Regions from separate parts of the Robertmurraya mangrovi genome, predicted to be linked through region 2. Evidence: a T-box and tRNA genes for the amino acid it is inferred to sense, from the RefSeq annotation. Region 2 holds a T-box; the other holds one or more tRNA genes.

Region 1 (15,951 bases), on a different contig from region 2:
ATAAAAATAAATAAAATGGGCAAAGCAAGAACTTTGATTGTTTATATAGGTTCCACTAGAATATTCATATGACATCGGAAGGAGTTCTACGCATGAAAATTACACTTACAGAGCAAGCAAAAAAGAAAATAGAAGAAAAGTTAGATGGAGGAACAGGCTATTTAAAACTGAAATATGACACAGAAGGCTGTGGTTGCGTAGTCAGTGGAGTAACAGCTTTATGGTTTGTTAAAGAAGTAGACGAGGGGGATCGGGAAGTACAAACGAATGGTCGTTCCATCTACGTAGAAAAATCAAAAGAAGTCTTTCTTGACGATATAATGACTATTGATTATTCCTCTAGTGCAAATTGCTATCAATTAAAAAGTCCTAATCAGTATTTAAATCCAAGGATGAGCTTTTTAATAAAAACAAATCTTTAAATAGGAAAATCTCATTTTATTCCCTATTATACCCCTGACAAAGGGGCTAAAAACGCAAAAAAGTGAATGTTTCTCTTGTCCTTTACATTAAATGGTATTAATGCGTTTTACCATCAATGGGCAGGAGGGACAAGATGAAAGTAAAGAAAGTAATGGTTGTTGTGGTGAGTGTATGGTTACTAACCGCTTGTATGCCTCTCGGTTTGGAGGAGGCTATTCAAAAAGAGATTCCTTTTAATGTTGCAAGGGTCTTACACAAAGAAGAAGTACCCCATGGTGTAGTCATTTTATATACAACAAAGCAAGAAAGTAAATTAGGAGAATTTGAGACCATAACAGCTGCCTTTTTAAAAGGAGACGACCAAAATGGCTGGAGTAATGCGGGGAATAACCATTGGGATTATTATGAACACAAACAGTTTACCACTTATAAAAAAGCTTTTTATGATTACGACACAAAAGGTAAGCTAGAAAATAAAATCAGTCTCTTATTAGGGAAAATTGAAAATAAAAAGATTAGGAGCATAGAAGTTGCCGGGAAAGAATATGAAGAGGCTAAAGTGATTGAAGTAGATGGTGTAAGGTACTATTATCAGTTTGGAGAGTATTCAAAGGTAAGAGGGTTAAGCAAAAACGGTAAAGTAGTGTATAGGACAAAGCTTCCTAATTAACTAAAAAAAGAAGAAAGAGACTACAAGGGTAGCCTCTACATAGGAACATTTAATGGGAGAATGTGATCGCGCAAAAATTCATCAAGCATCTTTTCATAATCAGCTTTATTTTCATTGAGTGATTGGGCGTGAACGCCGTTCATTGCCATAAATAATTTTTTTGGACCTTTTTTCCTCTCAAACAACGCTTCAGTCATGGAAGGTAAAATGAAGTCATCTTTTTTACTATGAATAAACAAAATAGGCTTTTTTATATTCTCTATAACGGAAATTGGAGAAACATCACGTAAAGAATATCGATCTCTCATTCGAAGAAAAATATTTGCAATAGGAATGACGAGCTGAGAAGGGATTTTAAGCTCCACTTTAATTCTGTGAGCCAGCTGTTCCTTAAAGTCAGAGAAAGGACAATCGGCAATATAGAAATCAGCCCCATCCTCTAATAACCCTGCATATAAAATCATTGTTGCTGCTCCCATGGATTCTCCGTGTATACCTAATTGTATACTTGATCCTTTTTCTGCTTTTAACCAATCAACTACTGCTTTTAAATCATATTTTTCGTAGTAACCATAACTCGTAGTTTTTCCTCCTGATTCACCGTGCCTACGATGATCGTATATCACGCAATTAAACCCTCGCTCTAAAAAGAGATTCATGTACTTCACTGAATTTAATTTGTTTTCTGTTACACCGTGACAAATAATTACATATCGATCAGCTCGATACGGTTCTACAACAATAGCTTTTAATGAATAACCGAAAGGAGAAGAAATTAAAACTTCTCTTTTTGGTAGTTCATCGTAGTGTAATGGATTAAGTCTTCCAGCTTCTTTTTCACGATTTAAAATAAATAAATCATCTTTCCTCTTCAAAAACATAAGGCGGTTCGTAAAGTACAAGCCAAATGTTGCTACGAAAAAGATAAATGAAAAAAGGAAACGAATAGTTCTTCTCAGAAGACATCACCCCTTTGAACCTGTTTAAATTATTTTACCACTTAGAGGGAAATTTAGACAAAAAATCAACTTAAAGTAGGAGATTCGAAAATTTAATGAGGAAAGCACCTCTATAAAATAATAATAAATTAAAATAGTTCCTAAAAAATGAGTAGGAGACTAGAAAAAAATCAGCCCAATGTTTATTGAAAATATTATTGACATAACATTATAATTGATAGTAATATAAGAAATCTCGACAGGATAATAAAATATTTCAAAAGAGATTCATACAAAAAAACGTTGACAACAAAGTAGTTGTTATATATAATTTATAACTGTCGCAGATTCATTAATAACTATTCTAAAATAGTTTTAAATAATGGCCCATTGGTCAAGCGGTTAAGACACCGCCCTTTCACGGCGGTAACACGGGTTCGAATCCCGTATGGGTCACCAAGTTTTTTTTACGGAACGTAGTGGAGTAAAAAGAAAACTTCCTTAATCCTTTACGAAACGTAGTGGGATAAAAAGAAACTTCCTTCAAGGAGGATTAGCTCAGCTGGGAGAGCACCTGCCTTACAAGCAGGGGGTCGGCGGTTCGATCCCGTCATCCTCCACCAAAACTTTTTTACGAAACGTAGTGAAGTAAAAAGAAACTTCCTTTTTCAAAACATTCATGCCGGTGTAGCTCAGTTGGTAGAGCAACTGACTTGTAATCAGTAGGTCGTGGGTTCGACTCCTATCGCCGGCACCATTTATTCAGAAAATATTGAGAGCCATTAGCTCAGTCGGTAGAGCATCTGACTTTTAATCAGAGGGTCGGAGGTTCGAGTCCTCCATGGCTCACCAAAGCTTTTTGCGATAGCAAAAGAATTTTTCCATACGCGCCCGTAGCTCAATTGGATAGAGCGTCTGACTACGGATCAGAAGGTTATGGGTTCGACTCCTTTCGGGCGCGCCATTATCACTTATACGACTATGGGGCCTTAGCTCAGCTGGGAGAGCGCCTGCCTTGCACGCAGGAGGTCAGCGGTTCGATCCCGCTAGGCTCCATCTAGATTTTTTCACGAAACGTAGTGTAGTGAAAAGAATCTTCCTTAACGTTTCCATAATTACGGAGGTATACCCAAGTCCGGCTGAAGGGATCGGTCTTGAAAACCGACAGGCGGGTCAAACCGCGCGGGGGTTCGAATCCCTCTACCTCCTCCATTTTGCGGGTGTAGTTTAATGGTAAAACCTCAGCCTTCCAAGCTGATGTCGTGGGTTCGATTCCCATCACCCGCTCCAATTGGGGCCTATAGCTCAGCTGGTTAGAGCGCACGCCTGATAAGCGTGAGGTCGATGGTTCGAGTCCATTTAGGCCCACCAGATAATCCTAAATAAAGAAGAATCAATACTAACTATTCCGCAGTAGCTCAGTGGTAGAGCATTCGGCTGTTAACCGAACGGTCGTAGGTTCGAGTCCTACCTGCGGAGCCATTTTTTATATGGGGAAGTACTCAAGAGGCTGAAGAGGCGCCCCTGCTAAGGGTGTAGGTCGGGTAACCGGCGCGAGGGTTCAAATCCCTCCTTCTCCGCCATACATAAATTGTAATTCAACACTAATCAAAAGATGGTTAGTGTTTTTTGTACTATAAAGGCTTTTCTTGTTAAGAATCTTTTCTTATTAAGAAATAAATAAGATTTCGTTAAGAAGGAATTAAAACTCTCGAGGTAAGATAGTCCTATACGACTTAATTCAGGAGGTACATTGTGGGAGTTTCAGAATTGAATATTCATCTCTTTAGAAAAATAAATGATTTAGGAAAAGAATACACATATTTGAATCCGTCATTTGTCATTATTACTGAATATATGGTGATTTTTTTAGCCCTGAGTGTGGTTTACTTTTGGTTTACGAGAACCGAAAATAATAGAATGATGATTATATCTGCTTCTTTTGCTTTTATTCTTGCTGAAATAATAGGTAAGACAGCAGGTAAGTTTCATTCTAATCTTCAACCATTTGCAGAATTATCGAGTGTAAATCAATTAATAGATAAAGCAATCAATAATTCTTTTCCAAGTGATCATACAATCCTTTTCTTTTCGTTTTGCGTTTCTTTCATGCTTTTTAAGAAGAAAGCAAGCTTCTTGTGGATTTTGTTAGCCATGCTAGTTGGACTTTCTCGAATTTGGGTGGGAGTTCATTATCCTTTTGATGTTCTGGTGGGAGCTTTAGTAGGCAGTATCTCAGCAGTACTAAGTTATATTCTAATACAGAGAGTAAAACTATTTAATAAGCTTCTTGAGATATATGAAAAAGTTGAAAAAAATCTACTTCCTGTAAAAGAAAAATCAAAGGATCTCTAATGACATAAATAAAAAAATCAACGCAACGAATAAAAGCGTTGATTTTTTTATTAGTAATTATTGCGGAGAGTTTTGTCTTTTTGTTGGGTGAATGGCTTTTTCTAAATCTTCCGCTGCAATGGTTTGTTTTACATTATCGGCATTTGGCTTACCCTTTTGAGAATAGCCTTTGTCACGTTTTTGGCTCATGATTTAATCCTCCTCACCTTAAGATAGACTTTCACTTAACAAAAAAGTCTATTTATAAGATGGATTTCGAAGAAGAAGGATATTCACTTTTTAAACCTTTTCTGCATGAAGGCGATAATAGGAACTATCAATCGTGCGAGTTAGGTATGGTTTAACAACTTCAATAGCTTCCAATAGCTTATCCAAGTCAACACCTGTTTCAATTCCCATTCGATGAAGCATAAAAATCACGTCTTCAGTAGACGCATTGCCAGAAGCTCCTGGGGCAAACGGGCATCCTCCAAGACCACCGGCAGAAGTATCAAAGCGGTCAACTCCAGCTTGAAGTGCGGCATAGATATTCGTAAGCGCCATATTTCGAGTGTCATGGAAATGAGCAGTTAATAAAGTATTAGGGAATGCTTCTTTTAACTTACTGAATAAGGAAAAAGATTCATGCGGAGCTGCCATCCCAATGGTGTCAGCAACACTTAATTCATCTACACCAGCTTCTACAAATTCTCTACATAAGCTAAGCGTGTCTTCTTCAGCTATTTTACCTTCATAAGGACAATAAAAAGACGTAGAGATACATGCACGTACAAAGTAGCCCTTTTCCTTTAGTTCGGCAATTATAGGCTTTAGTTCTTCCATGCTTTCAGACGTTGTTTTGTTAATATTTTTCTTATTAAAACTGTCGCTAACACCTACAAAAACAGCCACAGCCTGACAGTTTGTATCTAAGACACGATCCACACCTCTGCGATTTGGAGCTAAAACAATATGTCTTGCATTTGGGTCTAAACAATCTGCTACAATCTCAGCAGCATCACTCATTTGTGGAACCCATTTTGGTGAAACAAAGGATGTTAGCTCCATTTCATTTAAACCTGATGCTTGGAGTTTTTGAATAAATTGTTTTTTTACTTCAGTAGGTACGAAAGCCTTTTCATTTTGTAAACCATCTCTAGGACCCACTTCTATAACTGTTACTTTTTTAGGTAATTGATTTGTCATGTTTACCCCTCCTGTTCTCATAGTTTTATTGTAGAGTGAAAAAAATATAAAAAGCAAGAATAATAGAAATTTTGACAAAATAAGAGGATTTTTTTTATTTCGCTCGAACTATTAATAGTGAAACTGTTTGAAAGGGATGAAGAATATGGCATCAACAGAAGTAGTCATAGTAAGTGCTGTTCGAACAGCAATTGGTAGTTTTAATGGTAGTTTAAAAGGTGTATCAGCCCCTGAACTTGGTGCGATTGCCATAAAAGGTGCTTTAGAAAAAGCAGGTTTAAAACCTGAGCAAGTAGATGAAGTCATTCTAGGAAATGTATTACAAGCTGGACTTGGGCAGAACCCTGCACGACAAGCAGCTCTTAAAGCAGGACTTCCAGAAACGGTTTCTGCCATGACAATAAATAAGGTTTGTGGTTCAGGTTTGAAAGCGGTTCATTTAGCTACTCAAGCAATATTAGCGGGAGACGCTGAAATTGTAGTAGCAGGTGGAATGGAAAATATGAGCCAAGCACCGTACATATTAAAAAATGCTCGTGATGGCTTTAAAATGGGCGATCAAAAATTAATTGATACGATGATTTCTGATGGTTTATGGTGTGCATTTAACGATTATCATATGGGGATTACGGCAGAGAATTTATGCACGAAGTATGATTTAACTCGTGAAGAACAAGATCAATTTGCGGCACTTAGCCAAGAAAAAGCAAGCCAGGCTATAGAAGCAGGCAAGTTTAAAGATGAGATTGTACCTGTCATCATTCCACAACGTAAAGGCGATCCTGTTGTGTTTGATACAGACGAGTATCCGAAAAAGGGGACAACCGCTGAAAAATTAGCAAATCTTCGTCCAGCATTTAAAAAGGATGGAAGTGTAACAGCTGGAAATGCCTCAGGAATAAACGATGGAGCTGCCATCTTACTTGTTATGAGCAAGGCAAAAGCGGATGAGCTTGGAGTAAAACCACTAGTAACAATTAAAGCAAATGCAAGTGCTGGTGTGGATCCAAGTATTATGGGAATCGGCCCTGTATCAGCTGTTAAGAAAGCTCTTGAAAAAGCAGCTGTATCAATGGATGAATTAGAGCTAATTGAAGCAAATGAAGCATTTGCAGCACAATCTTTAGCTGTAGATAGAGAGTTGCAATTTAATAAAGAGATCCTTAACGTTAATGGTGGAGCCATTGCTTTAGGACACCCAATTGGAGCTAGTGGGGCAAGAATCCTTGTAACACTAATTCATGAAATGAAGAAAAGAGAAGCGAAAAAAGGTTTAGCAACTTTATGTATTGGCGGCGGGCAAGGTGTCGCAACAATCGTTGAGCTAGCCTAAAATATTTTACTTTTTACTAAATCTAAAAAAGTAAACGATTACAAAAGAAAGGGGAGAAGAAAATGAAAAGAATTTGTACTTCCTTTCAGGATGCAGTTGCGGAGATAAATGATGGAGCAACGTTGATGGTTGGAGGGTTTGGCCTATGTGGGATACCTGAAAATCTGATTTTAGCATTAGTAGAAAAAGGCGTGAAAGATTTAACGGTGATCTCCAATAACTGTGGTGTAGATGATTGGGGATTAGGATTACTTCTTAAAAATAAGCAGATTAAGAAAATGATAGGGTCATATGTAGGTGAAAATAAAGAGTTTGAAAGACAAGTTTTGTCAGGTGAAATCGAGGTTGAATTAACACCTCAAGGAACCTTAGCAGAAAAAATTAGAGCAGGTGGAGCAGGAATCCCTGCATTCTATACTCCAGCTGGTGTAGGAACTCCTATCGCTGATGGTAAGGAAACTAGAATGTTCAATGGAAAAGAGTATTTACTTGAAGAAGCTTTAACAGCTGATTTCAGTTTAGTAAGAGCATGGAAAGCAGATAAGATGGGGAATCTTGTGTATCACAAAACCGCTCGAAACTTTAATCCGATGATTGCAGCAGCAGGAAAAGTAACCATTGCTGAAGTAGAGAACCTTCATGAAATTGGAGAGCTTAATCCGAATGAAATTCATACTCCAAGTATTTATGTTCAGTCATTAATAGAAGGTAAACAAGAAAAGAGAATTGAAAGACTAACGGTGAAAAAGTAAGGGGGGATTTTAATGAGTAACGTTCGTGAAACCATTGCTAGAAGAGCGGAAAGAGAAATTGAAAATGGGTTCTATGTCAATCTAGGGATCGGAATGCCGACACTTGTTGCGAACTATATTTCTGAAAATAAACAAGTCGTACTTCAATCAGAAAATGGATTACTAGGTATTGGGCCTTATCCTGAAGAATCGGATGTTGATCCAGATTTAATTAATGCAGGTAAAGAAACAGTTACAGCTATCCCTGGTGCTGCCTATTTTGACAGTGCGGAGTCATTTGCTATGATTCGTGGTGGGCATGTAAATATTGCCATTCTTGGTGGGATGGAAGTTTCTGAAAAAGGGGATTTAGCTAACTGGATGATTCCTGGAAAGATGATTAAAGGAATGGGCGGAGCAATGGATTTAGTTCATGGTGCTCAGAAGATCATCGTAATTATGGAACATACGAATAAAAATGGCGATTCCAAAATTTTAAAAGAGTGTACTCTACCACTTACAGGAAAACAAGTAGTCAACCGTATTATTACTGAAAGAGCGGTAATGGATGTAACAGAAAAAGGCTTAAAATTGGTTGAAGTAGCAAAAGGGTATACAATTGATGATGTGGTAAAATCGACTGAACCTGAGCTAATCATTGATAGTACCGTTTTAACAGATGCTTTTTAAATAGGCTGTTTTTGCAAAAACTTAAATAATCATTGGAAAAGTACAGTTTTCGCTGTACTTTTCTTTAATTAAGATGGAGAGGTGTAATGATGGGATTTTCACTAGTAGAAATTGATCATGTACAATTAGCGGGACCAAAAGGTTGCGAAGAGGAAGCAAGAATCTTTTATGGGAAAATTTTAGGTTTGACTGAAATTCCCAAGCCGGAAAATCTTCAAAAAAGAGGGGGGTGCTGGTTTAAGTTTGGGCGACAAGAAATACATATCGGCATCCAAGAAGACTTTTTACCAGCTAAGAAGGCTCATCCAGGATTCATAGTAGAAAATTTACACTTACTAAGGGAAAGACTAGAGTTGGAAAAAATTGAAATCAAAGAAGAGCCTCCAATCGAAGGAAGAGAAAGATTTTTTGTAAGTGACCCATTCGGCAATAGAATTGAATTTTTGGAATTTAGCTCATAAGCAGCGAGACTCTTATATAAGTGTTATAATAATGCTGTTTTAAGCAAGAAAACAGTGCAACAAATGATAGAGAGGGATCAATATGAAGAAGAAACAACAACGTCCTAATGTAAAGAAAGATGATAAACCTGTAACTTTAGGAGATATGCTTAATCTAGATTTAAAAAACCAACTGAAAGAAAGACAACAGCAATTGAAAGTAGAAGAAGAGAAAAAGAAGTTGGCTGAAGAGGAAAGAAAAAGAGAAGAGAGAAGACTAAAGGAAAAGAATAAATCCTTTGAAGAACTACTTGAAGAAAGTTCCATTAACTGGAAGGAATTTAAGTAATGTCTGAAACAAAGCGGATTGTCGAAGTGGTTCCCTACACAAAAGAATGGAAGAGATTGTACGAAAATGCTGAAATAGAGCTAAAAAATGTTTTTAGGACTACAGATGTCACGTTCCATCATATAGGAAGCACGTCAGTAGAAGGTTTAAGTGCAAAACCAATCATTGATATACTCGCTGAAGCTGCGGATATCAACTTATTTGATAAACATTCTCCTGAACTTGAGCAGATTGGCTACTTTGGAAAGGGTGAAAACGGCATCCCTGGCCGCCGTTATTTTCATAAGGTGAAAGACGGGAATGAAGCACATCGATTAGTTCATTTACATGCATTTGAAAAAGGAAATCCTGAAATTAACCGACATCTTATATTTAGAGATTTTTTGCGGGCACATCCTGAGGCTAGAAATGAATACAGTGAAGTTAAAGAAAGAGCCGCAAAAATGTATAGAGAAAGCATTGATGACTATATTGAAGCTAAAACTCCAATAATACAAGAGTTGGAGAAGAAAGCATTGATATGGAGTCAAGGAAGTAAATAGTTAAGGAGCAGCCGTTAAGATGGAAAGGCTGCTCCTTTAATGTTTAACGGTGCTCTAAATAAAAATTCTCTTTTGAAATCTCTTTAAGAAGACTAATTTCATCTTCTGATAAAGGGCTACGTTTTACAGCCGTCGCATTATCTTTTACTTGTTCAATGGAACTAGCCCCAGCAATAACAGAAGAGACGGACGGTTGAGAAAGTACATATTGCAGCGCTAACTCGGTGAAAGAGCGGTTCTCTAGCATTTTTGACTGAATCGTTGAAACTAATTCTTCTATCTCAGTAAAGCTATAATCCAAGTATCCCTTTTCAATGATTGACTCGGAAGCCTTTTCTATCGATTTATTACTTAATAAGCCTTTTGCTAGTGGCCCTCTAGCAACTACGCTAATATGATTTTGATTAAGCAATGGCAATACGGTCTCTTCTGGACGACGATCCAATAAGCTGTATTGCATCATAACAGAAACAATATTTGAATTTGAAACATACTCTCTAATGACGTTTGGACGAATAGAAGAAATTCCATAGTAACGAATAATTCCTTCGTTAACCAGTTCATCAAATGCTTCTATCGTTGCCTCCATCGGGTCCTCTAAAGTTCCACCATGAAGTTGATATAAATCAATATAATCTGTCTGGAGTCTTTTTAAACTTTGTTTGACTGCCTCTTTTATGTATGCTTTTGAAGGATCCCAAGTCCATCCATCACGAGTTTGGTTCGGTTTATTTCCTACCTTTGTGGCAATAATGACTTTGTCTCGAACAGCTTTTAATGAATCTCCAACTATTTTCTCATTTATACCGTAATCGTATAAATCCGCTGTATCAAAGTAGTTAATTCCTTCTTCAAGAGCAGCTTCAATTATTTTTTGAGCCCGAGTTTCATCTGTTCCTAATGACATACAACCGAGTCCTAATTCACTAATCATTAAATCCGATTTTCCTAATTTTCTTTTTTCCAACAAGCTCACCTCTGGTTCTTATTTTATCGGATGTGTATCATGAATAACAAATCAGGAACTACCCATTATGATAATGAAATATAATTTATTATAATAAAGTTACGTATTTGAATAGGGAGTGAAGATGGAATGAGTCAACTGGAAGAAAAAACAATTAAGACAGAAAAGATATTCTCTGGAAGAGTGATTAGTCTACAAGTAGACGATGTGGAGTTGCCAAATGGGAAAACATCAAAGCGAGAGATTGTAAAGCATCCAGGAGCCGTAGCCGTTATTGCTATTAAAGATGATAACAAAATAGTCATGGTAGAGCAGTTCCGTAAACCGTTAGAAAGATCTTTAGTGGAAATACCAGCTGGTAAGCTAGAGGCGGGAGAAGAACCTATAAATACAGCAAGACGAGAATTGGAAGAAGAAACAGGTTATGTATGTGACGAACTTGAATGGCTAATCTCTTTCTATACATCACCAGGTTTTGCAGATGAACTAATTCACCTATATGTAGCAAAAGGTCTAAAGAAAAAAGAAAACGCGGCTCAATTAGATGAAGACGAATTTGTTAACCTAGTCGAATTGACATTGGAAGAAGCAGTTCAATATGTTGGGGAAAAGAAAATTTACGATGCTAAAACAGCTTTTGCCGTTCAATACCTTCAATTAAAAGAGGCTCTAAAAAAGTGAATCTATACTATGTAGACTTACATATTCATATCGGTCGAACCATGACTGGGAAAGCTGTAAAAATAACGGGAGCTAAAACTCTCACTTTTTCTAATATAACCAGTCATGCAAGAGACAAAAAAGGCTTGCATATGATTGGAATTATTGATTGCCACTCACCTGAAGTAATAGAAGAGATGAGTTTGTTATTGCAATCTGGGGATTTAGTTGAACATGAAGACGGCGGGTTATTATATGGTGGTCTAACGATTATTCCAGGTTCTGAGCTTGAGATTTATGATGAAAGTTGTAAAGGGCCAATCCATGTTTTATGTTATTTTTCCAATTTAGAGGTGATGAAAGATTTTTCAAAATGGCTGGCTAAGCATTTGAAAAACATCAACCTTAGCTCTCAAAGGGTATATATATCGGGGCGTGAGCTACAAAAGAAAGTGAAGAAGCTTGGGGGCTTATTTATCCCTGCGCATGTGTTCACTCCTTTTAAAAGCTTATATGGAAAAGGGGTAGTTGCTTCTTTATCAGAAGTACTAGAGCCGGAATTAATAGATGGAATTGAATTAGGGCTTAGTTCAAATACTGAAATGGCTGACCAATTGGAAGAATTACAATCGTACAATTATGTTACTAATTCAGACGCCCATTCACTTGCTAAAATTGCTAGAGAGTACCAGATTATTCAAATGAATAATCCAACATTTAAAGGCTTAAAAGAAGCATTGCATAATCAAAATGGTCAACAAATTGTGGCTAATTATGGATTGGACCCCGTATTGGGTAAGTACCATGAAACTGTTTGTGCACGATGTTTTACCCCTAAAGGTTCAAAAGAAATCACTAGCTGCAAGAACTGTGAACACAGTAAATTTATCAAGGGTGTGGCTGAACGGATACTAGAGTTAAAAACGGCAAAAGAAGGAAAACACAACCGTCCACCCTATATCCACCAAGTACCATTAGAGTTTATACCTGGTCTGGGTAAAAAGTTATTAGAACGCTTACTTAATCATTTCGGAACAGAGATGGCAATTCTTCACGAGGTTCAGGTAGAGGCATTAAAAGAAGTAGTACCAGTAAAAGTTGCTAACCTCATTATAGCTGCCCGAAATGGTGAGCTTTCCCTACAAGCGGGTGGGGGAGGTAACTATGGAAAGGTAGCTGACCAATAGTGTAAAAATACAGACCGGTGAAAGTATCGGTCTATTTTTATTGGTCTTTACTTTTGTAAAAATAGATTCTTCTATATCCCCCTAATTCAAGAATATAATCCCAAACAAGTTGTGCTACTAGACAAAATACTAGATTTCTATGTCATATGAAATCGTGTACAGGCATAGGATTTATTAAGAGTGTTGGAAGGTAAGTTTTGACCAAGGGATTATTTTTAATAGGAGATTTTAGGAGGAAAAGCAAATGAAGAACAAAATGTACCAGAACGTTGTAGCCAATCATATTCGGGAGCATTCCTCAATTTATCTTTTTGTAGTCGTCCTATTTTTAATGGGAGTTATTTTTGGAGCGATAGTCGTTAATAGCTTAAGTTTTACTCAAAAAGAAGATTTATATTATTATTTATCACAATTTTTTACTCAAGTATCTGACGGTAAGGTTGCAGAATCAAGGGATCTATTTTTTCAAAGTTTCCTTCACAATAGCAAATTCATTGGTTTGATGTGGATATTAGGAGTTTCCATTATTGGCTTACCGGTAATTCTTATATTATTATTTATTAAAGGAATGGTGGTTGGCTTCACTGTTGGGTTCTTAGTGAATCAAATGGGCTGGGATGGATTTATCCTTTCTTTTGTGTCCGTCTTACCTCAAAACTTAATTATCATCCCTATTTTTATTATTGTAGCTACACTTTCTGTGTCCTTCTCTATGAAGATGGTTCGAAGACAGTTTATGAAAAAACTAGCACAACCGGTAATGCCTCTATTAGGTAGATATGCGTTTGCTTTATTTGTAGCAGTTGTCTTTTTAACAGTTGCAGCTGGAGTAGAAGCATACATATCGCCTTCATTAATGAAAACAATTGTTAATTCCATCCAATAGCAAAGGGGTATTATTGGAGATTTTTCCTGTATTAACAAGATGCAGATTATAATTATTATTAAATAGTAAACATTATTTTTACTAAATTGTAATGATTTCATTTTGAAACCTTTCCTGTTTCTGTTATAATGGTAATTGACAGTGGCGAGGGAGGACTTTCGTTATGGAAAGCAGAATTGAAAGAATTAAAAAGCAGTTGCATTCATCTAGTTATAAATTAACGCCTCAGCGTGAAGCGACCGTTCGAGTGCTTTTAGAACATGAAGAGGATCATTTAAGTGCAGAAGATGTGTACCTCCTTGTTAAAGAAAAATCGCCTGAGATTGGTTTAGCAACTGTTTATCGAACGCTAGAATTACTTACTGAATTAAAAATTGTTGATAAAATAAATTTCGGAGATGGAGTATCTCGTTACGATTTAAGACAAGAAGGAGCTGCTCATTTCCATCATCATTTAGTATGTATCGAATGTGGTGCTGTTGATGAAATACAAGAAGATTTACTAGAAGATGTGGAAGAAATAGTAGAGCGTGATTGGAACTTTAAAATTAAAGACCACCGCCTAACTTTCCATGGTATTTGTCATCGTTGCCTAGATAAAGAAGAAATAGAAGAAGTTAAAACAAATTAAAGTCAAAACCCTTTTCAATTGAGAAAAGGGTTCTTTTTTGAATCAGGTTATGGTAAATACACGTAACCACATAATTTATGGTTCATTCAGGGAGTAATAAGGTATAATTCTTGTCCTTTTTGGCATACCTTTTAGTATAAAAGACTAGTTTCTCAATTTAATGAAGAATCTAGGAAAAGGTTGTTGGAGGATATAGAAATGAAATCTTGGTTTAAATTAGTTTTTCAAACGTTAAAAGTATTTATTCTGTTCACTGGATGCACAATTCTTTTTTATTATGGTATCATGTGGGTAAATGAAGAGTACCAGGACTATCACCGCTACGATGAGCCTAGGGGTTCTGCCGTAAAGGTTTCAGCAAGTGGAACTAGCGAGGAGTCAGGGTGGTTCGATCGTTTAATATTGTTTTACAAAAACGGGGAGTAATGTTTTTAATGGAAGACCAATTAAAGGATTTTATCCACTTCTTATTAGTAGAAAAAGGATTAGCAAAGAATACATTAGTTTCGTATGAAAGAGATTTAAAAAGCTATCTAAAGTACTTAAAAACAGTCGAAAACATAAAGGATTATAATGGTGTTCAACGGGCTCAAATTGTTCACTTCTTAGCACATCTTAAGGATCAAAGAAAATCTTCCAAGACGATTGCTAGGCATATAGCGTCTATTCGGGCATTTCACCAGTTTTTACTAAGAGAAAAAGTGGTTGATCATGATCCTTCCGTTCATGTGGAAACCCCTCAATTAGAAAAGACTTTGCCAAAGGTACTAAGCTTACCGGAAGTTGAGAGATTACTGGATACGCCCGTAGCAAATGACCACTTTGGTTTGCGGGATAAAGCGATGCTTGAACTACTATATGCAACGGGAATAAGGGTTAGTGAGCTGATTGGGCTTAACATAGGAGATGCACATATAACCATGGGCTTTGTCCGCTGTATTGGAAAAGGGAATAAGGAGCGAATCATTCCTATTGGCAGAACGGCAGCAGAAGCTATACAAAAGTATTTGGACGAAGGAAGACCTCATTTTGTTTCCAAAAAGCATCGAGATGAGTCGTTATTTTTAAATCATCATGGAAAAAGATTAACGAGACAAGGGTTTTGGAAGATCCTTAAACGACTAACGAGTCTTGCTGGTATTGAAAAGGAACTCACACCACATACACTAAGACATTCTTTTGCTACTCATCTGTTAGAGAATGGTGCTGACTTACGTGCTGTACAAGAGATGTTAGGACATGCTGATATTTCAACGACTCAAATCTATACCCATGTAACGAAAACAAGGCTGAAGGATGTATATAGTCAATTTCATCCAAGAGCTTAGTAGTTTCATATAATGTTCAAAAAGCTGCCATGAATTTGAGGGAGCTTTTTCTTGTTCAGACGAATTTTCTCTAGTAAAATACAATTAAGAGGTCAGACTTCTGACAAATGACTTCGTTAATTATTTTACAGAGGGTAACATAACTATAATTGTATAGAGTATAACAACCGAACTAATTTACCCTTTCAACAAATAAATGAACCAAGTTGTAAGCTTTAATTTTTGTAAATAGTACATAATAAAAATGTAACCGTGTTCACAAAAGGAGGAATTATCATGCCTTATAAATATAATAGAATATTTTTGATTGTGATGGATTCAGTTGGAATAGGTGAGGCACCAGATGCTGAACAATTTGGTGATAAAGGCTCAGATACCTTGGGACATATTGCTGAGAAAATGAATGGTTTACATATGCCGAACATGGCAAAATTGGGTTTAAGTAATATCCGTGAAATACAAGGAATTGAGAAAGCTTCGACACCTCTTGCCTATTTTACAAAAATGCAGGAAGCTTCAAATGGTAAAGATACTATGACTGGACACTGGGAGATTATGGGTTTGAATATTAAGACACCGTTTAGAGTGTTTCCAGAAGGCTTTCCGGCTGAATTAATTAATGAGTTAGAAGCTAGA
Region 2 (15,951 bases):
AACAAGTAACGGTTCACGGAGAGCCGATTAAACTAACTCCTATTGAGTACCGTATTTTAGAGTTATTAATGGTCAATAAGGGGAGAGTGTTTTCAATCAGTGAAATCTATGAACTCGTTTGGAAGGAACCAGGCTTTAATGTAGAAAATACGGTAGCGGTACATATCCGGAAAATTCGTGGGAAAGTGGAAATTAATCCGAAGAATCCAAAATATTTAAAGGTTGTGTGGGGAATTGGGTATAAAATCGAAAAATAAATTTTTAGTAGTGGTCATGGTAATTATCCTAACTTATGGAATAGGAAGTATTTTTTCATTCCTAACGTATGGGAATAAATATTGGGGTAAAAGTTTTTTTGAATACAATGACTTTCCTTATGTGGGTGAATTTCTCGAGTATTTAGGGAAAAATGAAATCTACTATATGAGTAAAAATGAAGCCAAATATCAGTTGCCTAATATGATTACAGAAGAAGATATTCAGCAGCTACGTTCCGAGAAAGGTAGTCTAGAAACTCAAACGAGACTGATTAATCAACAATATCAATACCAAATTGATGAAGCGAAAAAGGCAAAAGATGAGAATAAAGTAAAGAAGTTAAATATGGAAAGAACGAACAAAATACTAGATATGACACGTTTTTTTAAAGAAGATGAATATGTGAAATCTTTTATTATGAAAGAACGAACAAAAGAAATGGAACAATATTATGAGAATCTTAAGTTAGGATTGCCTTATCTTCTAGATTACAAGGAGGTATTTGCCTATCACCTAAAAGATGTGAATACTGGCATGGAATATTCAAATATTCGAAATAAAAATGATATTAATAGTGAACATATGCTTCACATGGTTGAATGGAGCGGTACTCTTCAACCATCTGGACCCCCTCATTTTGAAATCACTCCTATAAAGCTGAAGGGATATATCGGGGTGAAGAAATCAGCTCCAGAAACGAGTAATTTAATCTACAACTATCATCAGTTTAATCAAGAAAAACAAATCTTCTATTTTTACGTTATAACGGGGTTCATTAGTTTAGTAGGAAGTTTGCTATTTTTATATAAGAGAAGGTTTTTTGAAGCTAGTTTAGTGATTTGGAAACGTTATCTCCCTATTGATTTGAACGCTTTAATCATTGTCGGCATGGGACTCACAGCATTTTATTATATGGATACCTACAACTTTCTTTCGATTTATTTTGAAAAAAATCTAAAAGGGCTGTTAGGTACGTTTATGATTACAACGTTCATGATTGGCATGATTGTCATGATGGTTAAGTTATTATATAGAAGACTAAGAGAATCGGAAGCCATTCAAGAGGAATGGCGTAAGAGTTTTCTTAATAAAAGCTATAACGTAATAAATGATGCATTTCTCATTAGAAGTATTGGGACTCAGATAATGATTTTACTAGGGAGTTTAATTGTAATTATCTCAGTAACGGTCCTATCTTTTATCCAGAGGCCTACGCCTTTCATTTTGCTAGGAATATGTTTTATCCTAGTGGGACTAGGAGCCGTATATTTACTCTTAAAACGCATCGGTTACTTGAATCAAATTATGGTAAGCACAAAGGAAATGACAGCTGGTAACTTGGAAGTGACCATCCCTGTTGATGAAGGTTACAGCCCGCTATCGTCATTTGCAGCTGATATTAATACACTCAAGTCAGGTGTAATCACCTCTCGAAATGAGCAGTTAAAAAGTGAGCGGTTAAAGACGGAATTGATTACAAACGTTAGTCACGACCTCCGTACTCCATTAACTTCACTTATTGCTTATACCGAATTGCTGAAAAAACCAAATCTAGATGAAGGAGAGAGAAACTCCTATATCGATGTGATTGATCGCAAATCGAAGAAATTAAAAGTATTGATTGAAGACCTTTTTGAGGTTTCCAAGATGGTCAGCGGAAATATGGAATTAAACAAAGCACAAGTGGACCTCTCTCAATTACTAGAGCAAGCATTAGCGGAACATGAAGAACAAATTATGGACACCCATTTAATTTTTCGTGTCAGCAAACCAGATGTTCCGCTTACGACTTATGTGGATGGACAAAAGCTATGGCGGGTGTTTGATAATTTAATCGAAAACATTCTTAAATATGCCTTAGAAGGTACACGAGTGTTTATTGCTTTAAAAGAAGAAAACGGAAGAGCGATGATTAGTTTTAAGAATGTGACGAAGTATGAATTAAGCGAAAACATCGAGGAGTTATTTGAACGGTTCAAACGAGGAGATACCTCTCGTCATACAGATGGCTCCGGCCTAGGTTTAGCCATTGCAAAGTCTATCGTCGACCTTCATGAAGGAATGATGGAAATCGAGGTGGACGGAGATTTGTTTAAAGTGACCATCAAGCTGTAGGCATGAATCGTGGTTCCGAATCTTATACATAGGTATAGAGGTGAGGAACATGAATGTTCAAATGGAAAAAGCTACCCTGTTAGCCGAGCAGTTAAAAAGCTTCATTGATTTAGTGTATAGAAGCTATAATAAGGAAACACATTTCGAGTTTCATCATGACAAGGTGTATCGGTTAAAGTCACTGGTGGATGAGTATCGGTTTAACATTATCTCAGAGGAACTGTTAAGGGTGAATAAATTTGTTTGGGATGAAAAAGTCACGCCAGTGCTAGTCGACCGTGTGAAAGAGAAATTGGTTACCATTGATGAATATGTGGAAAGCAACTATCAGGATTTGTATTTGTTTTCGGTGAGGCTGTCGAATATTAAATCTTTACTTGCCACATTTTAACCCAGGTCTGAGATTGGATCTGGGTTTTTTATATATGGCCAAATTCATAGCTATTCCACTAATAGTTCTAATATTCTAAAAAATAACTAGGATTAAAGGATTAATTTCTTTTCAAAAAGCCCTATTTTATGCGATAATTTTAATTATAAAGAACTATATAGGGTTAAAAACCAGGGGGGGATCTTATGAATTGGACAATCAGGAAAAAATTAATCAGCGGTTTCTCAATTATTTTAATTTTGTTAGTTTTAGTAGGAGGATTCGGAACTTTCCAGCTTGCTAACGTCAATGAAGGTTACAAAGCTTTGTTTGACGATCGAGTTTCGAAACTCATGTTAGTGAAGGATTTAAAACAAGAAATGACCAATCAAACCTTAGCTGTTCGTGGATATGTTATATCCAATGATGAGTCTCACTTAAAGAACTACGAAGAGGCTAATAACCAATTTATTAATAAACTAGATGAATTGAAAGCGGTTACGACTGCGGAGAGACCAAAGCAATTAGTCGAGTACCTTTACATACTTCATCAAAAATTCAGTGATGTCATGGGACAAGCCATTAGTTTTAAAAAAGTAGGAAATGAAGATGGCTATGCCATGGTGATGAATACAAGTGCGAATGAAGTGAGTGCAGCTTTTAATGAGACGATTGAGGAACTGATTACTTATCAAGTAAGCCATATGGAAACTGGAATAGAGTCTACAACAAGTGAAGTCATTCAAACAGGGAACATCTCTCTTATCATCGTAATTGTTTCATTAGTGCTAGGAGTAGTCATTGCGTTCATGATTAGTCGTCAAATCACCCTTCCAGTGCAAACGGTTGTACAAGCAATGAAAGAAGTGGCATCTGGAAATTTATCCGTCTCAAGAGTAAATGTCAAGACAAAAGATGAGATTCGCCAACTAGGGGATGCTTTTAATCAAATGACAACTGATTTAAGAAGTGTCGTATCAGAAGTTCGATCGTCTGCATCATCAGTGGCAGCAAGTAGCGAACAATTAACCGCTAGTGCGGAGGAAAGCAGCAGCTCAAGCGAGGAAATTGCACAGTTAATCCAACAAAATGCAGAAGGAACCGAACAACAACTTCGACTCTTTTCAGAAATCAAAACGTCAATGGAAGAGATGGCATCTGGAATGGATCAAATGACTCAAAATAGTGAGGACATGCTTCATTCGACGGAATCAGCAAACTTAATCACGAAAGAGGGAGCTGAATCCATAACCAATGTTGTAAATCAGATGACTAAAATCAATGAATCTGTTCATTCAACTGCTGATACTGTCCGTGAGTTAGGAAATCAATCAAAAGAAATCCAAAATATTGTTGGCTTTATCACTCAAATTGCGGAACAAACGAATCTTTTAGCTTTGAACGCGGCCATTGAAGCAGCACGTGCTGGAGAGCATGGAAAAGGGTTTGCGGTTGTTGCGGATGAGGTCCGAAAATTGGCTGAAGAATCTAGAAAATCAGCTGAACAAATCACGGGGATGATTCATAAGATTCAGGAAGAAACAACGAAAGCCGTCACTTCTATGGAAGAGCAAAATCAAGTGGTTGAAGAAGGCTTGCAATTTACAAATAAAGCTCATTCATCCTTTGAACAAATTGAAAATTCCATTGATGTTGTTGCCCGAAAAGTGGAAGAAGTATCCTCATCCATCGAAGAGCTGCACGCTCTAAGTGGACAAATGGTACAAGCAATTGAACATGTACAATCGATTGCTGAAGCGGGCGTCGCATCCTCCCAACAAGTAAGTGCAGGAACACAAGAAAATGTAGCAACGATAGAAGAAGTAACCGCAAGTGCACAAAGCTTGTCTCAATTAGCGGTAAACCTGCAAGAATTGGTTGCTAGGTTTAAAGTTTAATAGATTTGAGAAGAAAACCTAGTCGGAATGGCTAGGTTTTTTGCTTTTGAAAAGCTTTTTTAAATAAAAATTTGAATCTATAACAGATTGATAGCTTACTAGGCAAAATGGCCAAATAAACCTTCTACATGAAATCATTTCGCTCTCTCAGGTCCCCAAAAAACAGGTATAATAAAAACAAAAAACACAGGAGGTCAAGTGATACAATGGATAAACTACTATACATCAACGGCGAATGGACTGGTTCAGAACTAGAAAAAATCAATATCACCAATCCAGCCTCAGGGGAAATCGTGGGGACGGTTCCAAACGGAGGGGCAACGGAAACGAAGCAAGCGATTGAAGCCGCTCATCAAGCATATCTCAAATGGTCTAAGTTAACCGCCTATGAACGCTGTGATTTATTAGAACGTTACTATGACTTAGTGTTAGAAAACGAAGATGAGTTAGCGAGAGTGTTAACGTTAGAAATGGGAAAACCCCTTCATGAAGCAAAAGGAGAAATTAAATACGCTGCCTCCTTTTTAAAATGGTTTGCAGAAGAAGGGAAACGAGTGTATGGACGCACCGTACCAAGTCAGCATGGGGACAAGAGATTACAGGTAATTAAAAAGGCCGTTGGAGTGGTAGGAGCGATTACTCCATGGAATTTCCCTGCCGCCATGATTACAAGAAAACTAGGGCCAGCCCTTGCAAGCGGTTGTTCTATTGTCATTAAACCAGCAAAACAAACTCCGTTAACAGCCGTCTTTCTAGTAGAATTAGCGGAAAAAGCGGGTATTCCAAAGGGTGTTGTCAATTTAGTGACAGGAAATGCGTCGAAAATCGGAGATGAGCTTTTAAGCAATCCACTCGTGAAAAAAATTACTTTTACTGGCTCAACAGAAATTGGCCGAGTGTTAATGGAAAAAGGGGCTAAGCACATCAAGAATTTATCCCTCGAACTTGGAGGACATGCGCCAATTATCGTACTCGATGATGCAGACCTTGATCTAGCTGTAAAAGGAACCATGGCTTCTAAATTCCGTAATGCGGGTCAAACTTGTATTTGTGGAAATCGAATTTACGTTCAAGAGAACATTTACGAAGAGTTTATCACACGTTTTGTTGAAGAAGCGAGCAAGTTGAAGGTTGGAAATGGCTTGGATGAAGGGACAGATATTGGTCCGATCATTGACAAAAACGGCTATCAAAAAGTTGAAGAGCATGTCCAAGATGCGTTAAGCAAAGGGGCGACTTGTGTTTTAGGAGGGGAAGGAACTCCGAAAAATGGAGCTTATTTTTACCCGCCGACCGTATTAAAAGATGTGAATTCAACTATGTTAGTGATGCATGAGGAAACGTTCGGTCCTGTTGCTCCCATTCAAAAATTTACAACGGATGAAGATGCGGTTGAATTAGCTAACCAGTCACCTTATGGACTCGCAGCTTATGTTTTCTCAGAGAGCAATAGAAGGGGCACAAAAGTTGTAGAAGCGTTAGATTATGGAATTATTGGCTGGAATGACGGTGCTCCATCAACTGCACAAGCCCCATTTGGTGGAATGAAAGAAAGTGGAATGGGCCGTGAAGGTGGTATAGAGGGATTGGAAGAGTATTTAGAAACAAAGTATGTTTCCATAGGTGTATAAAGTTTGCAGCATTTCAGCAAAATGAGCATACACTATAAAAAAAGTTCTTGACTTCCTAAAAATACTAATTTAATATCAATAAATAACATTCATATGGTAAAAAATGCATGGATAAGGACATGAATCATCCTTAATTTTCTTTACTAGAGAACAGGGTCATAGGCTGGGAGCCCTGAAGAAAAGAGAATGATTTACCACCTTTGAGCAGTTATGGGGAAAGAATATATTCAAGTAACCATAACCGGGAGAACCGTTAACTTTTTTAGAGCGTAATGTTACTTTCATACATTACGGAACTAGGGTGGAACCACGACCGCACTCGTCCCTTTTATGAGGATGAGTGCGTTTTTTTATGGGCTTTTTCTAAAACATAGATGATTCTAACTTCAAAGATTACCTAAAATAAATTTGCTCTATAAAGATTTTTTAAATTTGTTTTAGAAAAAGCCAAGTGTCTACATTTGTAGCACTTACTTACAACACAGGGTAAAAATCGGCTTTAAGATTTTTACAAAGACAACAATCATGATCGAAATAGGTTTATGGAACAAATTAATACGATAGAGCGTTGAAGAGGACATGAATGATTTTCCTATTTCTTTATCAGAGAACAGGGTCATAGGCTGAGAGCCCTGAAGAAAAGAAAGTCATTTACCACCTCCGAGCTATTATGGGGAACGAGAAGATCAAGTATCCATAATCGGGAAACCGTTAACTTTTTGAGCGTAATGTCACTTACATGCATTACGGAATTAGGGTGGAATCACGACCACACTCGTCCCTTAACTAGGGATGGGTGTGGTCGTTTTTTTATATAAAAAATCATTTTAAGGAGGAAACAAACATGTCAGTAGAAATGAATCACAGAAAGTTAGGTCAGCAATTAGAGCTATTTGCATCAATGGAGGAGGCTCCTGGAATGCCATTCTTTTTACCAAATGGGATGGTGTTGAGAAATGAGTTAGAGTCGTATTGGAAAAGGAAGCATCAGCTTGCGGGTTACCAGGAAATTAAAACTCCGTTTATGATGAAGCAAGAGCTATGGGAGCAGTCAGGGCACTGGGATCATTATCATGAGAATATGTATTTTTCTAATGTGGATGAGCAAAATTACGCCATTAAGCCGATGAACTGCCCTGGGGCGATCTTAATTTTTAACAGTAAAAGAAGAAGTTATCGCGAGTTACCGGTTCGATATGCAGAATTAGGTTTAGTTCACCGCCATGAATTATCCGGTTCACTAAATGGCTTATTGAGAGTACGTTCCTTCACTCAAGATGACGCGCATTTGTTTGTTAGAGAGGATCAAATCGAATCAGAGATTGATAAGATATTGGATTTAATTCATGAAGTTTATTCTAAGTTTGGATTTAGTTATAAGGTGGAGCTTTCTACTCGTCCGGTAAAGTTTATAGGATCACCTGAAAAATGGGAACAGGCTGAAAAGGCGCTCGAATCTGTTTTACAGAAAAAAGACTTTAACTATCAGGTTAATGAAGGAGACGGGGCGTTTTACGGGCCAAAAATTGATTTTCATATCCTCGATTCCCTTGGTCGCAGCTGGCAATGCGGTACAGTTCAACTAGATTTTCAAATGCCGGAAAAGTTTGATTGTCAGTATATTGGTGAGGACAACAAACCCCTTCGCCCAATCATGATTCACCGAGCGATTTATGGTTCACTAGAAAGGTTTATGGCCATCTTAATTGAACACGTAGCTGGAGAGTTTCCCCTTTGGTTAGCACCTATTCAGGCAAAAATATTACCGATTTCTGACGCACATCTTGAATATGCATATGAAGTTCAAGGACAGCTCCAAGCATTAGGATTCCGAGTTGAGGTAGACAACAGGGTGGAAAAAATTGGTTTGAAAATTAGAGAAGTTGAATTACAAAAGGTGCCATATGCATTTGTCGTTGGTGATAAAGAAGTAGAGAAAGGAATGCTTGCTGTAAGAAAACGTAAGGAAGGGAATATCGGAGAAATGAGTCTAGAACAAATCATCAATAAATTTGAAAAAGAAAGAGGGTCATACTAAATTGGACACCACCACCGACACCAGACTTTTAACACTTATATTATATAGAAGGAAAGGGTACAAGTTGAACATATTTCACAACGTACCCTTTTCCCCCATAATCCTTCAAACAAAATCGGTCCTACATCCCATCATATAAATGAAAATCTCCAAAACTAAAAATAATGAAGTATCGTCCCATTTTACTGTTTTAAAGTTATAGTTATCACTCATATAATGTTATAATTTCTTTAAATAGAGGCTCTTTTTAAATTTATTGTAAGACGCATGATTACAGAGTTTCAAAGTTTGTTATTTTTAGAAATAGCCTTTTTACCTAAATAGGAACATTCATAAACGATTACTATAACCGTTATGGTGAAAATAGCAAAGGGTAGGGGAAACAAAATGTCAGAAATCCAAGAGCTGCAAGAGGAAGTTATAGCGCTAAAAGAGGAGATCAATCAGTATAAAAAAATCATTGAATCTATGTCCGTCCCAGTGATTCCATCCATTCTTCCTGAGACAGCATTATTACCCATTACGGGGCAGTTGTTGCCTGATAGATTAGAGTTAATTACTACTAAAATTTCACAAAGAGTTTATGATGACGAAATTAACACGATCATTATTGACTTTAGTGGAATAGGTAAAAGTGAAATCGGGGAATTAGAAGTTTTAGGAGAGTTTATATCAAAGCTTTCCCATACGTTGAACTTACTAGGGGTAGAAGTTCTTTTTGTTGGATTTAGACCAGAAGTGACAAATGAAATTGTAAAATCGCAGATGAATGCTGCAAAGGAACTGAAAACGTTCTTAACATTCAGGGCAGCTCTTCAGTATTTAATGAAGGTGAAGGGATTAAAGTTAGTTAGTGAAACCGAGGGAATTGTCGAATAAATTTTTAAAAACCCTTGCTTCTATTTAGTGGCAGGGGTTTTAATTTAGTATGGCTTAGTATGTAAATATACATAAATCGACAATAATTTTATTATGTAAACAAGGTGGAATTTATAATAAATCCACCATAGGGTAATATGATTAAATTTTAGCTGTTTAGTTTTAAAAGAGATGATATAATGTAGGGAAAAAGTTGTCGGATTGGGGGAGATACTGTGGAAGAAACACTAAAACATATCTTACATGGACTGAAAAACATACAATCAGACATAAGTGGATTCAAACAAGGCCAACTAGAAATGCGCACGGATATAAGTGATTTAAAACAAGGCCAACTAGAAATGCGCACGGATATAAGTGATTTAAAACAAGGCCAACTAGAAATGCGCACGGATATAAGTGATTTAAAACAAGGCCAACTAGAAATGCACACGGATATAAGTGATTTAAAACAAGGTCAACAAGAAATGCGTACGGATATAAGTGATTTAAAACAAGGTCAACTAGAAATGCGCACGGATATAAGTGATTTAAAACAAGTCCAACTAGAAATGCGCACGGATATAAGTGATTTAAAACAAGGCCAACAAGAAATGCGCACGGATATAAGTGATTTAAAACAAGGCCAACTAGAAATGCGTACAGACATAAGTGATTTAAAACAAGGTCAACAAGAAATGCGTTCTGATATAACTGAGTTAAAAGAAGGACAGAATAGACTGGAAATGGGTCTTGAAAAGTTACAGAAGAACCTAGTAACAAGCTTAGGAGAATATACTGATAGAATAGTCGAATATGTAGAAACAAGACAGAAGTATTAAACAAGAGAGTATATAAGTTAGAATCAAAAGTTGAACATTTGAATAGACAGTAAGGTGTAGAATGTATTTTTAAAAATCAACTTTATAAGGACTTTTTTTCTAATCTAAGGGGGCGCTAAAGTGCTCTCTTTTTTGTTGTTTAGGAAACTATATATTTCTCGCTTTGTGAATAACTCATTTATATTGATTGTCCACGTCCAGCTCCAGCGCCTAGCCCCTCGAGGTCAAATAACCTTCAACCCTAAAAGTCGAAAGGCAGACTTTTAGGGTTGAAGAACATTTGCTTGTCGGGGCTGACCGAGGCGCTTGCGCTTTTGTCCTTGGTTTGAGAAAATCTATCTAATTACGAAATAGTTTTACTAAAATTAGAGTTCTATTATTTTACAATTATCGGATAATTGTCTAAGCTTAAACTAGCACCTACTAATAATAGTACATGATGATTTTAATAGGGAGGTTTTTAGATGATTTATGTCGTTCGTCACGGTCAAACGGATTTTAACAAAGAGGGCAGAATCCAAGGAAGAAAGGGTCTTCCTTTAAATGAAACGGGTATTAAGCAAGCCGAACTACTAAGAGAAAATCTTCAACATATTCAATTTGATTATGTATTTTCTTCACCTCAGGAAAGAGCGATACAAACAGCAGAATTTGCTACGGGTATGAAGGCCGTTATTGATCCTAGGATTAATGTTTTTGATTTGGGGGAAGCAGATGGATTGAAAAAGGAAGAAGTGAAACTCGCTGGTGTTACTCCGGATCCAAGTGTTTATCGTGGGGTAGAGGATGTTCACGTGTATTTAAATCGAGTTTTTGAATTTATGCGCGAGCTTGAAGCAGAGCACGGCGAAAAAGAGGTGAATATTTTAATTTCTGGACACGGATGTACGACGGGATCTATTGGAGCTTATTTTAATGGTGTCCCAGAAGATGGAAATATTACGATCTATTCCTCTAAAAATGGAGAACATAAGGTTTATGATTTTAAAAAGGCAAATGTGTAACTAACCTACATGCAATGAAACCTTTTCTATTGGGAGAGGTTTCTTTCTTTATAATTGCATATTGAAACCAGTAGCTGTATATGAGGTCATTTCATATTTAAGAAATATGTGATTTGTGACTTTTTACTAATTTCGTTATGATAGTAGGACATTATTTTTACTGTCATGAAGAAGGTGTAGATGTTGTTACGTTTTATCGGAATTACTTATCAAAATGAAATAGAGACTCACGCTACTTTTAATCCTACCCATTTATCAAGGTATAAATGGTTCTGGGCTGATTTTAATGAACCTACTGACGAGGAAATCAATCACCTAACCGATACTTTTCACTTTCATCCGTTAGCCATTGAAGACTGTGTACAAAGACTTCAACGTCCGAAATTAGATTATTATGATGATCATACATTTTATGTGACCCACATTGTTCGTGAAGCAGAGGATGAAATGGTAAAAGAAGAGCTGAACTTCTTTATAGGGGAACGTTTTGTCGTCACTTTCCATCATATGCCGGCAAAGGAAGTTACACAAGTATGGGAACGTTTATTGACTCAAACCAATGTAGAGAAATGGGACACTTTTTATGTGTTTTATCAAATTCTCGATAAAATTGTAGATAATTATTTTCCGTTGCTTTATAAAATTGAGGATGAACTAGACAAGATAGAAGACAATACGCAAAACAAATCCATGAATCAGCTGATGACAGAGCTGTTTGATACAAGATACAAACTATTAAATTTAAGACATACCGTAAATCCAATGCGTGATTTGCTTTACCGTATGTTAAATTCTCATCACTTAAGCGGCATTAGAGAGAGAAGAGAGTATTTTTCAGACATTTATGACCATTTGTTAAAGCTATCTGAAATGGTAATGTCTAATCGGGAGGTAACGGCAGACATTCGGGACAGTTATCTCTCATTAAACTCTCATCAAACGAATAATGTCATGAAAGTCCTAACCATTATTACCTCCATCTTTGCTCCGTTAACCTTTATTGCAGGAATATATGGAATGAACTTTGAAAATATGCCCGAACTAACTTGGGAGTATGGGTATTTTCTTATATTAGGAACTATGGGAGCTATGGGAGTTGTGATGTTTCTTTGGTTTAAAAGAAAAGGCTGGTTTAAATAACGTTTTATGTTGGCCACAATCGATTGTCTTTGTGGCTTCTATTTTCTATTGAAAAAGAGGTCGAAATATATGGAACTTAAAAATAAACTAAAAGAAGTCATCCATTTGTCCAAAGTAGAAATAGACGACCAAGTGATAAACGACACCATTGAAGATATGTTGGTTCATATAGGGGAGCTAGACCCAGAGTTAAGGGATCAACTGATTTATTCTACCTTTGCCAAGTGGATAAGCGAGGATTTTCTAACCAATCATCAACTTCAGTACATATTAGAAACCTGTCTTGATCAGAAACATTTATTTTATAACATTGGAAAACTAAATGATGATGCAGTATTTACTCGTTCTTTTTCCTCATTAGTAATTGCGAGCGTGTTAGAAAAAGATAGAGAACTAAGATTTCTGCATGATGATATGCTTCTTCAGGTCTTTAATGATAGTATCACTTATTTGCATGCTGAAGAAGATGTTAGGGGATATGTTGAGGGGAAGGGTTGGGCTCATAGTATCGCTCACGGTGCTGACTTACTTGCCGCTTGTGTCCTACATCCTCTGTTTACAAATGATCTCTATGAAAGTATATTGGCAAGTGTAAGTAGCTGCTTATTTAAAGAAGGAGTTCCCTACGTGGATGATGAAGATGAAAGACTAATAGCTGTTATTGAGGCTTTAATGGAAAAAGGGATAGAAGAGCAGTTATTGGAGCAATGGCTTGAAAAAATATTTGCTCAATTAGAAGAAGTTCATCAAACAGAGCACTACTCTCTTGAATTTTACCGTACAAAAACAAATGTGTTGAATTTTACGAAGACTTTATATTTTACGTTATTATTGAACAATTTAGGAGAAAATGTAAGGGGGTTGATTGAAGGATATATGATGAAGTGGTATAAAGAGGCGAAATTTGAATCTCTTTAACCTCGAAACTGCGATTATCAAGACTATCTATTTGTTATTAAAGATAACGAGCAAGTCAATTCTGTCATTAAGAGTATTGTCCATATTTCTAATAGTTTAGATTAGTTCTAGGTTTATATTAAGTAAGACCTGCTAGGGAGGAATAGTTGTTGTCAAACCAAGAGAAAGAAGTACCTCTAAAAGGAGGGAATGTCTCAAACGTTTATCGATCAGGAAATACAGTTCGACGGGAAACGAAACCAGAGAGTACCAAAATTCACATGTTATTAAAGCATTTGGAAGATAAAGGTTTCCAATATGCCCCTAAGTTTTTAGGAATCGATGAAAAAGGCAGAGAAATTCTTTCATTCATTGAGGGAGAAGCTGGAAATTACCCTTTAAAAGAATACATGTGGTCTAATGATACTCTAGCACATATAGCGAAGATGCTTCGACTGTATCATGATTCGGTGAGTGATTTTCCAGTTGATGACAGTTGGCAGCCAATTGATTACACCCCCCAGCCATTTGAGGTAATATGCCATAATGACTTTGCGATATACAACATTATTTTTCATCATAAGAAACCTGTAGGGGTAGTTGATTTTGATGTAGCGGGCCCAGGTCCTAGACTTTGGGACATCGCTTATACTCTTTATACATGTGTCCCCTTGAGTCGATTTTATCTTTCTGAATCAGGGGAGAAAGTCCATTATCATTCACTAATGCATGCGGAACTTATTAAGCAAAGAATTCGATTGTTTTTTGAATCCTATGGTGAGGGGCTAGACGGAGATTTTCTGGAGATGGTATTGTTACGATTAGAAGGGTTATGTCAGACAATTAAAAGAAAAGCGAAGGAAGGCAATTCTGCTTTTCAAAGAATGATAGATGAAGGACATCTTGAGCATTATCAAAAAGATATTCTATTCATCCGTAAACATGGAAAAGAGTGGGTTTAAGACAATGAATTCAGTCTTTTTTTAACGAACTATAAAAGAAGTTATCTCTGAAAATCGTTTTACCGGAATAAAAAGGAGTTCTTGAATTGAAAAAAAGGATAAACTTTTGGTCATTTATATTCTCTATCGTTTGCATTTTATTATTTGTGATTATTTCCATTATAGGTCCTATACATTACTCCATTATGGGTTTCAACCCTTTAACTTTGGTCTTATGTATAACATTGATCACTTTCTTTTTAGGCTTAATAGGATTCTCGGGTATTCATGATTGGAAGGGAATGACAAGGAGTTTTGTTACTATAACTCTTACTCTCGGATTATCTGCATTTTTGTCTTTCGTTATTTTTTTTGGAAACTTATTAAAATAAAATTAAAGTGGTTAAAGTTTGAAATTAACTTGTTAATTGAAAAGGAATGACACATTGCAAAGAGAGCTACATTTTGTATTAAAAGCCCTTCCAAATGGAGGGGCTATGATAAATGTAAAAATAGTTTACTAGAATACTTTTACTTTATGACCTAGGCTATTGTAATCAATATAACTTTCTATCAGTTTAAAATGCTCCACAACGATAAGTGTATTTTCGTCTAAAATAATCCCATCATTTAGTAAGTCCTTCTCCCAACTAAAGATGTGATCCTTTATGTATTCATCCAAAGTTGAATTTTCTCCTCGCGCAATTTTTTCACCTATTTCACCTTTAATATCACCAAATTTGATATCATAAACTTCTGTAATTAAGATTTTACAAGCAAGCTGCCCTAATTTAGTGAAAACTTGAATCTCGTCACCGACTTCACCTACATCCTCTGATGATGAACACCAAACTTTAGGTGTACATGTTGCAGTTTTCAAGCCAAGCATACATTCGACCAGTAACCTCTCATCCTTTTCATCTCTACCCCAAAATGTCAATTTTTTCATTGCATTGCTCCTATTGTGTAGTATTATTTAAATTAATTCATGTTAATTCCAACTAAGTTTTGTATCAGATAATAGTTATATTCTCTAGTGGGATGTTTTTTCCTTTATTGTGGCATCCCGAAAATGGTGATGAAGAACAAACCGATTACATAATGACAAGAAAGCTCATTTGACCTTTGACGGTATCAAATGGCTGTGGCTTCAGCAAAAATTGACTGACCGTGGTTAATATGCCACTAAATCTTCAACTAGGAGTGATCAAATATGACAAAGAAAAATAAAGAGCTAACAGAAGAACAACGTGAAAATCTACTTACAACGTTGAAAACCCGTTTTGAGAAAAATATGAACCGACATGATGGTCTTGAATGGGGTAAAGTACAAGCTAAGCTTGAAGGTAATATGGAAAAACTATGGTCATTAAATGAAATGGAAGAAACAGGCGGTGAACCTGATGTGGTTCGCTACGATGAGACGATGGACGAATACATTTTCTATGATTGTTCAGCGGAAAGTCCTAAAGGTCGCAGAAGTGTCTGTTTCGATCGTGAAGCGCTAGAGTCAAGAAAAAAACACAAGCCAGAAAATAATGCTATTGATATGGCAACTGCCATGGGTATTGAGCTTTTAACGGAAGAACAATACCGTGAGCTACAGAAACTAGGTAGTTTTGATACGAAAACATCGAGCTGGGTCCAAACACCAGGTCCTATTAGAAAGCTTGGTGGAGCTCTCTTTTGTGATCGCCGATACGACACCGTCTTTGTGTACCATAATGGAGCTGATTCCTACTATGGTGCTAGGGGTTTTCGAGGATCGCTTAAAGTGTAAAAGATTGTACAGTTAGGAGAATGGACACTAATCCTTTGTGGTTAGTGTCTATTTCTGTAGGGATATATTTAATTATATGTCTTTGTGGAACTGGAGGTACAGGATAATTAGAGAAGAAACTATTTTCAATGTCATTCGTATTACAAGTAGAATAAAGTTTTGAGGAGGATATTCAATGA

What was found. The T-box of region 2 lies ahead of thrS (threonine--tRNA ligase). A T-box ahead of a tRNA ligase gene usually reads a tRNA of that ligase, here a tRNA-Thr.
Region 1: it encodes a tRNA-Thr, which carries the amino acid that the T-box ahead of thrS (threonine--tRNA ligase) is inferred to sense. The anticodon was not compared.

The regions. Positions count from the first base shown of each region.
Region 1 is NZ_JAXOFX010000002.1:391,329-407,279, forward strand. Features, by position in the region: gene SM124_RS05015 (iron-sulfur cluster biosynthesis family protein) at 93-422, shown strand; gene SM124_RS05020 (hypothetical protein) at 557-1,093, shown strand; gene SM124_RS05025 (alpha/beta hydrolase) at 1,129-2,052, opposite strand; tRNA gene SM124_RS05030 (tRNA-Glu) at 2,416-2,490, shown strand; tRNA gene SM124_RS05035 (tRNA-Val) at 2,579-2,654, shown strand; tRNA gene SM124_RS05040 (tRNA-Thr) at 2,713-2,788, shown strand; tRNA gene SM124_RS05045 (tRNA-Lys) at 2,808-2,883, shown strand; tRNA gene SM124_RS05050 (tRNA-Arg) at 2,919-2,995, shown strand; tRNA gene SM124_RS05055 (tRNA-Ala) at 3,015-3,087, shown strand; tRNA gene SM124_RS05060 (tRNA-Ser) at 3,151-3,243, shown strand; tRNA gene SM124_RS05065 (tRNA-Gly) at 3,248-3,321, shown strand; tRNA gene SM124_RS05070 (tRNA-Ile) at 3,326-3,402, shown strand; tRNA gene SM124_RS05075 (tRNA-Asn) at 3,439-3,513, shown strand; tRNA gene SM124_RS05080 (tRNA-Ser) at 3,524-3,614, shown strand; gene SM124_RS05085 (undecaprenyl-diphosphatase) at 3,787-4,386, shown strand; gene SM124_RS05090 (hypothetical protein) at 4,444-4,575, opposite strand; gene SM124_RS05095 (hydroxymethylglutaryl-CoA lyase) at 4,666-5,571, opposite strand; gene SM124_RS05100 (acetyl-CoA C-acetyltransferase) at 5,717-6,904, shown strand; gene SM124_RS05105 (CoA transferase subunit A) at 6,967-7,656, shown strand; gene SM124_RS05110 (CoA transferase subunit B) at 7,669-8,325, shown strand; gene SM124_RS05115 (VOC family protein) at 8,415-8,786, shown strand; gene SM124_RS05120 (YqkE family protein) at 8,869-9,114, shown strand; gene SM124_RS05125 (GrpB family protein) at 9,114-9,656, shown strand; gene SM124_RS05130 (aldo/keto reductase) at 9,700-10,623, opposite strand; gene SM124_RS05135 (NUDIX domain-containing protein) at 10,753-11,304, shown strand; gene SM124_RS05140 (endonuclease Q family protein) at 11,301-12,470, shown strand; gene spoIIM (stage II sporulation protein M) at 12,715-13,356, shown strand; gene fur (ferric iron uptake transcriptional regulator) at 13,520-13,987, shown strand; gene SM124_RS05155 (YqzK family protein) at 14,186-14,413, shown strand; gene xerD (site-specific tyrosine recombinase XerD) at 14,422-15,315, shown strand; gene deoB (phosphopentomutase) at 15,592-15,951, shown strand, end outside.
Region 2 is NZ_JAXOFX010000006.1:24,040-39,990, reverse strand. Features, by position in the region: gene SM124_RS10945 (response regulator transcription factor) at 1-257, shown strand, start outside; gene SM124_RS10940 (histidine kinase dimerization/phospho-acceptor domain-containing protein) at 235-2,373, shown strand; gene SM124_RS10935 (hypothetical protein) at 2,423-2,764, shown strand; gene SM124_RS10930 (methyl-accepting chemotaxis protein) at 2,950-4,641, shown strand; gene SM124_RS10925 (NAD-dependent succinate-semialdehyde dehydrogenase) at 4,848-6,272, shown strand; T-box leader at 6,372-6,602, shown strand; T-box leader at 6,832-7,058, shown strand; gene thrS (threonine--tRNA ligase) at 7,087-8,310, shown strand; gene SM124_RS10915 (STAS domain-containing protein) at 8,698-9,189, shown strand; gene SM124_RS10910 (hypothetical protein) at 9,405-10,010, shown strand; gene SM124_RS10905 (histidine phosphatase family protein) at 10,475-11,014, shown strand; gene corA (magnesium/cobalt transporter CorA) at 11,198-12,154, shown strand; gene SM124_RS10895 (DUF2785 domain-containing protein) at 12,224-13,072, shown strand; gene SM124_RS10890 (phosphotransferase) at 13,222-14,013, shown strand; gene SM124_RS10885 (ASCH domain-containing protein) at 14,513-14,941, opposite strand; gene SM124_RS10880 (DUF4256 domain-containing protein) at 15,206-15,772, shown strand; gene SM124_RS10875 (hypothetical protein) at 15,948-15,951, shown strand, end outside.